One region of the Streptomyces sp. NPDC054794 genome, then DNA from elsewhere that is predicted to be linked to it. Evidence: riboswitches for the same ligand, from Rfam matches in the RefSeq annotation. Region 1 holds a riboswitch; each other region holds the start of a gene.
What was found. A riboswitch is a leader RNA that binds a small molecule or an ion and turns the genes downstream of it on or off. The one in region 1 is predicted to bind cobalamin.
Positions count from the first base shown of each region.

Region 2: linked by a shared signal. The riboswitch ahead of ACWGKT_RS08095 (ribonucleoside-diphosphate reductase subunit alpha) and the one ahead of cobT (nicotinate-nucleotide--dimethylbenzimidazole phosphoribosyltransferase) in region 1 are both predicted to bind cobalamin.
Region 3: linked by a shared signal. The riboswitch ahead of ACWGKT_RS09925 (cobalamin biosynthesis protein) and the one ahead of cobT (nicotinate-nucleotide--dimethylbenzimidazole phosphoribosyltransferase) in region 1 are both predicted to bind cobalamin.

Region 1 is NZ_JBSHAQ010000010.1:128,483-131,519, reverse strand. It holds gene ACWGKT_RS13300 (acyl-CoA dehydrogenase family protein) at 1-49, shown strand, start outside; gene ACWGKT_RS13295 (cytochrome P450 family protein) at 425-1,672, shown strand; cobalamin riboswitch at 1,991-2,171, shown strand; gene cobT (nicotinate-nucleotide--dimethylbenzimidazole phosphoribosyltransferase) at 2,243-3,037, shown strand, end outside.
Region 2 is NZ_JBSHAQ010000006.1:86,821-89,857, reverse strand. It holds gene mctP (monocarboxylate uptake permease MctP) at 1-842, shown strand, start outside; gene ACWGKT_RS08100 (GNAT family N-acetyltransferase) at 921-1,427, shown strand; cobalamin riboswitch at 1,490-1,613, shown strand; gene ACWGKT_RS08095 (ribonucleoside-diphosphate reductase subunit alpha) at 1,739-3,037, shown strand, end outside.
Region 3 is NZ_JBSHAQ010000007.1:206,081-209,117, forward strand. It holds gene ACWGKT_RS09920 (cobyric acid synthase) at 1-524, opposite strand, end outside; gene ACWGKT_RS09925 (cobalamin biosynthesis protein) at 521-1,471, opposite strand; cobalamin riboswitch at 1,573-1,712, opposite strand; gene ACWGKT_RS09930 (hypothetical protein) at 1,842-2,069, opposite strand; gene ACWGKT_RS09935 (anion permease) at 2,102-3,037, opposite strand, start outside.

The DNA of each region.
Region 1 (3,037 bases):
CTGGGAGCGGGTCGAGGCGCTGTCCGGCGCGTACGAGATGGCTCCGTAGGCGCGTCCACGCATCACCGGTGGGGCGGGCCCCCCCGGGGGGGCCGCCCCGGGGGGCGGGGGTGGGGGGGGGGGGGGGGCGGGGCGCTCCCGTCTGGTCCCCTTGCGCCCCCCCCCCACCCCGGGGGCCCCCCCCCCGCGGGGCCCCCCCCACCGGTGGGTCAGGGTTCGGCTCTGGGTCGACTCCCGTCGGTTATGTGGGCACCCCGACGTCACGCCGCCGGCGAGGCTGGAGTTGCCGCAGCCCGGCTTCGGAGGTCAGCCGGGATGGGTGGGCCGGGCCCTCGGCCGAGGCACCGGCGGGGTGGACTTGTACAACCGGCCTTCGACACCGCACTGTTGGCCGGTAGTCGTCCACAGGATCAGGAGTCCCGGCTTGTCCTCCCACACCCCCGCGCCCGCCCACGTCGTCGACCCCGCCGGCGGCTGTCCGCACGCCCTGAACGCCGACCTGCGGGCCCGGGGGCCCGTCGCGGACATCGTCCTGCCCGGCGGGGTACCCGCGGCGGTCGTCCTGGGGCACGACACGCTCAAGGAGTTCCTCTCCCACCCCGACGTGGCCAAGGACGCCCGCCACTGCCCGGCCCTGAACGACGGCACGATCCCAGCGGACTGGCCGCTGCGGGTCTTCGCCAATGCCCAGGGCATGCACACTGCCGACGGCGCCGACCACCGCCGGCTGCGCTCCCTCGTCGGCAACGCCTTCACCGCCCGCCAGGTGGAGCGGCTGCGGCCGCGCATCGAGGAACTCACCGCCGGCCTCCTCGACGACCTCGGCCGGGCCGCCGACGAGGACCCGGACGGTATCGCGGACCTGCGCACGCACTTCGCTCTCCCGCTCCCGCTGAGCGTCATCTGCGAGCTGCTCGGTGTGGACGACGAGCACCGCGGCCGACTGCACGACCTCACCTACACGGTGATCATCGCCACCGACACCACTCCGGCCGAGGTGATGGCCGCCGTACGCGAGCTCGTCGAGCTGCTCGGTACGATCGCGGCCGCCCGCCGGGCCGCCCCCGGCGACGACCTGACCAGCGCCCTGATAGCGGCCCGCGAGGACGGCGGCGACCGGCTCAGCGAGGCCGAACTCATCGGCACGATGCGCCTGATGCTGGTCGCCGGCCATGAGACCACCCTCAACCTGATCAGCAATGCCGTCCGGGCGCTGTGCACCCACCGCGACCAGCTGGCGCTGGTCCTGGAGGGCAAGGCCACCTGGTCGGACGTGGTGGACGAGACGCTGCGCTGGGACGGCCCGGTCAGCTGGTTCCCCTTCCGCTATCCCACCCGCGACCTGGCCCTCGGCGGCACCGTGATCCCGCAGGGCACCCCGGTCCTCGCCGGCTACACCGCCGCCGGGCGCGACGAGGCCTTCCACGGCCCGGACGCCGACCGCTTCGACGTCACCCGATCCGGCGCGTCTCGGCACCTCTCCTTCGGCCAGGGCGCGCACTACTGCGTGGGCGCCCCACTCGCCCGCCTGGAAGCCACGATCGCGCTGGAACGGCTCTTCACCCGTTTCCCGGACCTCGACCTCGCCGTCCCCGAGGCCGAACTGCCCCGTCAGCGCAGCTTCATCGGCAACAGCGTCGAAGCGCTCCCGGTCCGCCCGGTACGGCGCTGAGACGCATTGGCTGCTCAGGGAGTCTCTGTTCGCGGCGCCCCGCAGGCGGCAGCGCCTCGGTGTTTGCCGTCGCACTCTCTCCTCTACCCCCGCTTTCACCGATCCTGCCCGCGCACCCACCCCACCGGATGGCGCCGTCCAGCCCCTACCCAGGGCCATGTGGTCCGACATGCGTTCCCAGAAGGTCCTGGCAGGGCGGCGCAGCCTGCACGTTCATCGCGTTCGGCCGTACGCCCACCCGCACCGGCCCGGCAGGACATCCCGTCGGGCGGCTGCTCGACGACGGCGGTGTGTGGCAGGATGCGAGCGACGGTGCGGAGGAACTCCGGTGCGGGCCCGATGGCCCAATTCCGGGGCGGGCCCGCCACTGTGACCGGGGAGCTGCCTCCCGCAGATGGCCACTGGCAGCCGGTGCGAGCCGGCCGCTGGGAAGGCCGGGAGTCGGCGCCGGTACCCGTGCTGTACGAGCCGGGTGCCGAGATCCGGGAGCCAGGATATTCCGGCCGTCCCGTAGCCAGGCACTACCCGCCCGGGCGCGGCCCGTTCACGGTGGCGTGGAGAACCGCCGACATGGGAAGGACTTCCCTCATGGTGCCCTCGTCCGGCTCCGATCCAACCCCTCGGCCTGCCGCCGACCCCGCCGTCGGCCTGCGGCTGGAGCGCACCCTGGCCGCCATCGCTCCCGCGGACGCCGGCGCCGGCGCCGCGGCCCGTGACCGCCAGAACCACCTGACAAAACCGCCCGGCTCGCTGGGTCTGCTGGAGGACGTGTCGGTCCGGCTCGCGGGTCTGGCGGGCAGCTGCCCGCCGCCGATGCCGGAGCCGGCCGCGGTGGCCGTCTTCGCGGCCGACCACGGTGTCCATGCCCAGGGCGTCAGCGTCTGGCCGCAGGAGGTGACGACTCAGATGGTCGCCAACTTCCTGGCCTCCGGCGCCGCGGTGAACGCCCTGGCCGCTCAGACCGGAGCCAGGGTGGTCGTGGTGGACGTGGGCGTAGCGACTCCGGTGCCAGGCTCGGACACGACTCCGGGCATGCTGCTGCGACACCGGGTCCGGGCGGGAACCGCGGACATGACCCGCGCTCCGGCCATGACACGTCAGGAGGCCGTCCAGGCCATCGAAGTGGGCATCGGCGTCGCCGCGGAACTCGTCGACAACGGCTCCCGCTGCCTGCTCACCGGCGATATGGGCATCGCCAATACCACCGCGTCCGCGGCGCTGATCGCCGCGTTCACCGGTGCGGACCCGGACGACGTGACCGGTCACGGAGCGGGAGTCGACGACACGACCCGACGGCACAAGGTGGGGGTGGTACGTAAGGCTCTGGAGCTGCACCGCCCGGACCGGCATGACCCGATCGGGACG
Region 2 (3,037 bases), on a different contig from region 1:
TGGGCTCCGCGCTCGCGCTGTTCATGTACCCGCACTCGATCACCGCGACGCTGTCCTCGCGCAGCCGTGAGGTGATCCGCCGCAACACCACGATCCTGCCGCTGTACTCCCTCATGCTCGGCCTGCTGGCCCTGCTGGGGTTCATGGCGATCGCGGCGGGCGTCAAGGTCACCAACGGCCAGTTGGCGATCCCACAGCTGTTCGAGAACATGTTCCCGGACTGGTTCGCGGGCGTGGCCTTCGCGGCGATCGGCATCGGGGCTCTGGTCCCGGCCGCCATCATGTCCATCGCGGCCGCGAACCTCTTCACCCGCAACATCTACAAGGACTTCATCAAGCCGGACGCGACACCCGCACAGGAGACGAAGGTCTCCAAGCTGGTCTCGCTGCTCGTCAAGGTGGGCGCCCTGGTCTTCGTGCTCACCATGGACAAGACCGTCGCCATCAACTTCCAGCTGCTGGGCGGCATCTGGATCCTGCAGACCTTCCCGGCCCTGGTCGGCGGCCTGTTCACCCGCTGGTTCCACCGCTGGGCCCTGCTCGCCGGCTGGGCGGTCGGCATGGTGTACGGCACCGTCGCCGCCTACGGCGTCGCCTCCCCGACGCAGAAGCACTTCGGCGGCTCGGCCAAGGAGATCCCCGGCATCGGCGAGATCGGCTACATCGGCCTCACGGCGTTCGTGCTGAACCTGGCCGTCACGGTGGTCCTGACCTTCGTCCTGAAGGCCGTGAAGGCTCCCGAGGGCGTCGACCAGACCAGGCCCGAGGACTACACGGCGGACGCCGGTGACCCGGGCGTCGAGGTGGAGCTGCCGCCGGCCACGGCGGGCAGCGCCCACTGAGCCGTACATCCTACGAGCGGGCCGCCGACAGCGAGAAGTCGGCGGCCCGTTGTCGTACCCACCCGGCACACTCGGTGCATGGACATCGTGATCCGACCCGTATCCCCCGACGAACACGCCACCCTCGGCGAGATCACCGCCCAGGCCTATCTCCAGGACGGCCTGCTGACCTTCGGCGAGAGCGACTGGTACCTCGGCGAACTGCGCAACGTGGCCAAGCGGGCGGCCGCCGCCGACGTGCTCGTCGCCGTCACGGACGGCGAGGTGCTCGGCGGGGTCACCTTCGTGCCGTCGGGCGGCCCCATGGCCGACATAGCGGGTCCCGGGGAGGCCGAGATCCGCATGCTCGCGGTCTCCCACGCGGCCCGCGGCCGGGGTGCCGGCGAGGCGCTGGTCCGGGCCTGCGTCGAGCGCGCGCGGGCCACGCGGGGGTGCGTGGGGATCGTGCTGTCGACCCAGGAGACGATGCACGCCGCCCACCGGATCTACGAACGACTCGGTTTCGTCCGCGCTCCCGAGCGCGACTGGAACCCCATTCCGGACGTCGACGACCTCGTGCTGCTCACCTATGAGTTGACGCTCTGACACGCTCCGGAGTCGCCACGACACAACATATGGGGGTGCTGTCTCCACCCGGCACTAGATGTATGCTCATGCTCGCTGTCGCCGCAGGGGAATCCGGTGCGAATCCGGAACTGTCCCGCAACGGTGTACTTGCGTGCATCCACACGCCTGTTCAGTCCGAGGACCTGCCGACAGCGCGCCCGGCCGTCCGGTCCGGGTTGCCCTGACGTCCGGGTCTCGTGGAGTGGGCCGGTGGACGCGACGCCCCGTGCGCTCGTGTGCTGCCACCTGCCCTCCGCCAGGCCCGCGTGCCGAGCGAGGGAGAGCCCCACGTGACCATCGCGCCAGCCGAACCGGCTTCAGCGACAGGCCTCGAGACCGACGGTCCCGGTGCCGCGCTGCTGCGGATCCTGACGGAGCTGACCGCCGACCTCCCCGACGCCGACGCCGACCCCGGCCGGGTCGCCGCCGCCGCGCTGCGCGGCCGGTCCGCGCAGGCGGACGAGACGGAGCTGCGCGAGCTGGCCACCGAGGCGGCCGCCGGTCTCATCTCCGAGGACCCGGCCTACTCCCGGCTGGCCGCCCGGCTGCTGACCGTGTCGATCCGCGCGGAGGCCGCCTCGCAGGGCGTGACGTCGTTCACCGAGTCCGTCGCCGTGGGGCACCGCGAGGGCCTGATCGCCGACCGCACCGCCGAGTTCGTGCGCCTGCACGCCCAGCGGCTGGACGCGCTGATCGACCCGGACGCCGACGACCGCTTCGGCTACTTCGGCCTGCGCACTCTGCACAGCCGCTACCTGCTCCGGCACCCGATCACCCGCAGCGTCGTCGAGACGCCGCAGCACTTCATGCTGCGCGTCGCCGCCGGTCTCGCCGAGGACGACACCGCCCGGTCCGTCGACGAAGTCGCCGCGCTCTACAAGCTCATGAGCCGCCTCGACTATCTGCCCTCCTCCCCCACGCTCTTCAACTCCGGTACGCGGCACCCCCAGATGTCGTCCTGCTACCTCCTCGACTCCCCCAAGGACGAGCTGGACTCCATCTACGACCGCTACCACCAGGTCGCCCGGCTCTCGAAGCACGCCGGCGGCATCGGTCTGTCGTACAGCCGTATCCGCTCCCGCGGTTCGCTGATCCGCGGCACCAACGGGCACTCCAACGGCATCGTCCCGTTCCTGAAGACCCTGGACGCCTCGGTCGCCGCCGTGAACCAGGGCGGCCGGCGCAAGGGCGCGGCCGCGGTCTACCTGGAGACCTGGCACTCCGACATCGAGGAGTTCCTGGAGCTGCGCGACAACACCGGTGAGGACGCCCGCCGTACGCACAACCTCAACCTGGCGCACTGGATCCCGGACGAGTTCATGCGCCGTGTGAACGCCGACGGACAGTGGTCGCTGTTCTCGCCCGCGGACGTGCCGCAGCTGGTCGACCTGTGGGGCGAGGAGTTCGACGCCGCCTACCGCGCGGCCGAGGCCGCCGGGCTCGCGCGCAAGACCATCCCGGCGCGTGATCTGTACGGCCGCATGATGCGTACGCTCGCGCAGACCGGCAACGGCTGGATGACGTTCAAGGACGCCGCCAACCGCACCGCCAACCAGACGGCCGAGCCGGGCCACGTCGTCCACTCCTCC
Region 3 (3,037 bases), on a different contig from region 1:
AGCACGGGGAGGCGGGCGTTGCGCGCGATCCCCATGTTCACGATGTCGGTCCGCCGCAGATTGATCTCGGCGGGCGAACCGGCCCCCTCACAGATCACCGCGTCATACGTGCCCCGCAACTCGGCGAGACAGTCGAGAACCGTCCCGAGGAGTCGCTGCTGGTGCCCGCCGTGCAGCCTTTTCCCGGGGGACGACCCCCCAGACCCCCCGAAGAACCCGCGCGCGCTCATCTCGCCCACCGGCTTGCCCAGCAGCACGACTTGGCTGCTGCTCTCGCCGCCCGGCTTGAGCAGCACGGGATTCATCAGCGCCGTCGGCTCCACCCGGCACGCCTGGGCCTGCATGGCCTGCGCCCGCCCGATCTCCGCGCCCTCGCGCGTGACGAACGAGTTGAGGGACATGTTCTGCGCCTTGAAGGGCGCGACCTTGACCCCCTGCCGGACCAGCCACCGGCAGATCCCCGCCGTCACGACGCTCTTGCCGGCGTCGGAGGTGGTGCCGGCGACGAGAAGACCACCGTTCATGACCTGCGCCCCCTTGCTCTCGCTGCGATGGCGCGCGCGGCGACCCCGACGCCGAGCGCGAGCAGACCGACCCGACGGGAGAGCCGTACGGCCCGGTCGATGTCCTCGGTGGCCACGGCACGGCCGCCGCAGTTGAGCACGGGCCGGTGCTCGAAGCGCCCTCCGTAGGAGAGCGTTCCGCCGAGCCGCACACCCAACGCCCCCGCGAAGGAGGCTTCGACGGGCCCCGCGTTGGGACTCGGATGCCTGCGCGCGTCGGCCCGCCAGGCATGCAGGGCGCCGCGCGGATCGGGGCCCGTGGCGGTGGCCAGTACGGCGGTGAGCCGGGCCCCCGGCCACCCGGCGAGGTCGTCGAGGCGGGCGGAGGCCCACCCGTAGCGCCGGTACCGGGGCGACTTGTGCCCGACCATGGCGTCGAGGGTGTTCACGGCGCGGAAGCCGAGCAGTCCGGGCACGCCGGCGACGGCCCCCCACACCAGAGCCCCCACCACGGCGTCGGACGTGTTCTCCGCGACCGACTCCACGACCGCCCGGGCGATCCCGTCGGCGTCGAGGGCTTGTGGATCGCGTCCGCACAGATGCGGCAGCCGCGCCCGCGCCGCCTCGACGTCCCCCGCCTCCAGGGCACGCGCGATGATCCCGGCCTCCCGGGCGAGCGAAGTCCCCCCGACGACGGCCCAGGTGGCGGCGCCGGTCAGCGCGACGGAGGCGGCGGCACAGCGGCGTACGTACGTCTCGCCCACGGCCCCGAGGGCGACGGCCCCGCCGACGCACACGGCGGTGTGCAGCGCGCCCCAACCCCGGTGGTCCCGCCACAACGTCCGCTCCACGGCCGCGGCGGCCCGCCCGAACGCGGCGACCGGATGCCCCCGGCGGGGATCGCCCAGGAGCAGGTCACCGAGGAGTCCGGCGGCGGCGCCGTACGCGAAGACGCGATCGGCACGCATCGGCTCAGCCGGCCGCGGGGTGGGGCAGCGTTCCGGTTCTGTGCCTGGGCGGCCGAGAGAGCATGGCGATGTGTCCTCACTCAGGGTGTCCACGCCCTGAATCGACGAGACCGGCGGTGAGAGTTCCTGGCTCCCGGGGATTGCTACCCCGGTGACAGTGGCGGGACCGCGCCGGATTCTCACCGGCTTCCTCTTCTGCCGCCGTACTTGGCTCCGGAAGTCCACCACGGGCCCGGAAGGGCCGTCAACTTGCTGTTGACCTGCAGGGGGAGAGTGTGCAGAACCCCACACCGGCCGGGGCCGCACCGGTGTGAGGGCATGCGAAAGGCTCCTCCCCGAAGGCATCGGGGAGGAGCCCTGCGTACGTCGGTCAGGCCTTGGCCATGATCAGGTAGATGCCGTACGCCACCGCGGCCGCGCAGGTCGCGAAGCACACGTACGCTCCGGTCAGCGCGAGGGCGGCGGAGTCGCCCTGCGCGGCGGCGCGTTCGCGGCGGGAGAGGCCGGCGACGCCGAGGGTGAAGAGGGCCACGAGGCCCACGGTGACGGCGAGGCTGGCGCCGAAGACGGAGCCGAGGGCCGCCCAGTCGATCTTCATGCTGATGCTTCCTTAGTAACCGGGGCTCGGGGTCAGACGGCGGCGGTCGGCGGGACGGCCGGGTCGGTGGCGGGGGCGGTCGCCTGGGCCGGGATGGTGGCGGTGAGGCCGTCGGCCACGGTGCCCGCCGGGGGAGGCGTCACGGCGGCGATCGCCGTGGTCACCACGCCGGCCGGCTCGTCGGTGTCGTTGACGTTGGTGTGGTCGACCACCTCGCGGCGGGAGACCTTCCAGATCGCGGCACTGGCGGCGACGAGGAAGACCGCGACCACGGCCGTGCCCCAGTCACCCAGGTCGGTCACCGACTCGGCGAGCGCGCCGACCAGAGCCGCGGCCGGCAGCGTGAGCCCCCAGGCGACGAACATCCGGGTGGCCGTGGACCAGCGGACCACGCCGCCCTTGCGGCCCAGGCCCGCGCCCATCACGGAGCCGGAGACGACGTGCGTGGTGGACAGGGAGAAACCGAGGTGGGAGGAGGCCAGGATGGCCGTGGCCGCGCTGGTCTGGGCGGCGAAGCCCTGCTGCGGCTGAAGGTCGGTCAGGCCCTTGCCCATGGTGCGGATGATGCGCCAGCCGCCGATGTAGGTGCCGAGCGCGATGGCCAGACCCGCGGAGAGGATGACCCAGGTGGGAGGGTTCGAGCCCGGGGCGATGGAGCCGCCGGCGATCAGGGCCAGCGTGATGATGCCCATTGTCTTCTGGGCGTCGTTGGTGCCGTGCGCGAGCGAGACCAGGCCGGCGGAGGCGATCTGGCCGGCGCGGTAGCCCTTGCGGGTGGCCTCGCCGTCGGCGTTCTTGCCGATCGCGTAGGAGAAGCGGGTGGCGACCATCGCCGCCAGGCCCGCCACGATCGGGGCCGCGACCGCCGGGAGCAGCACCTTGGTGACGAGCACGTCACCGTGGACGGCGCCGGTGCCGGCCGAGGCGACGGTGGCACCGATCAGGCCGCCCATGAGGGCGTGCGAGGA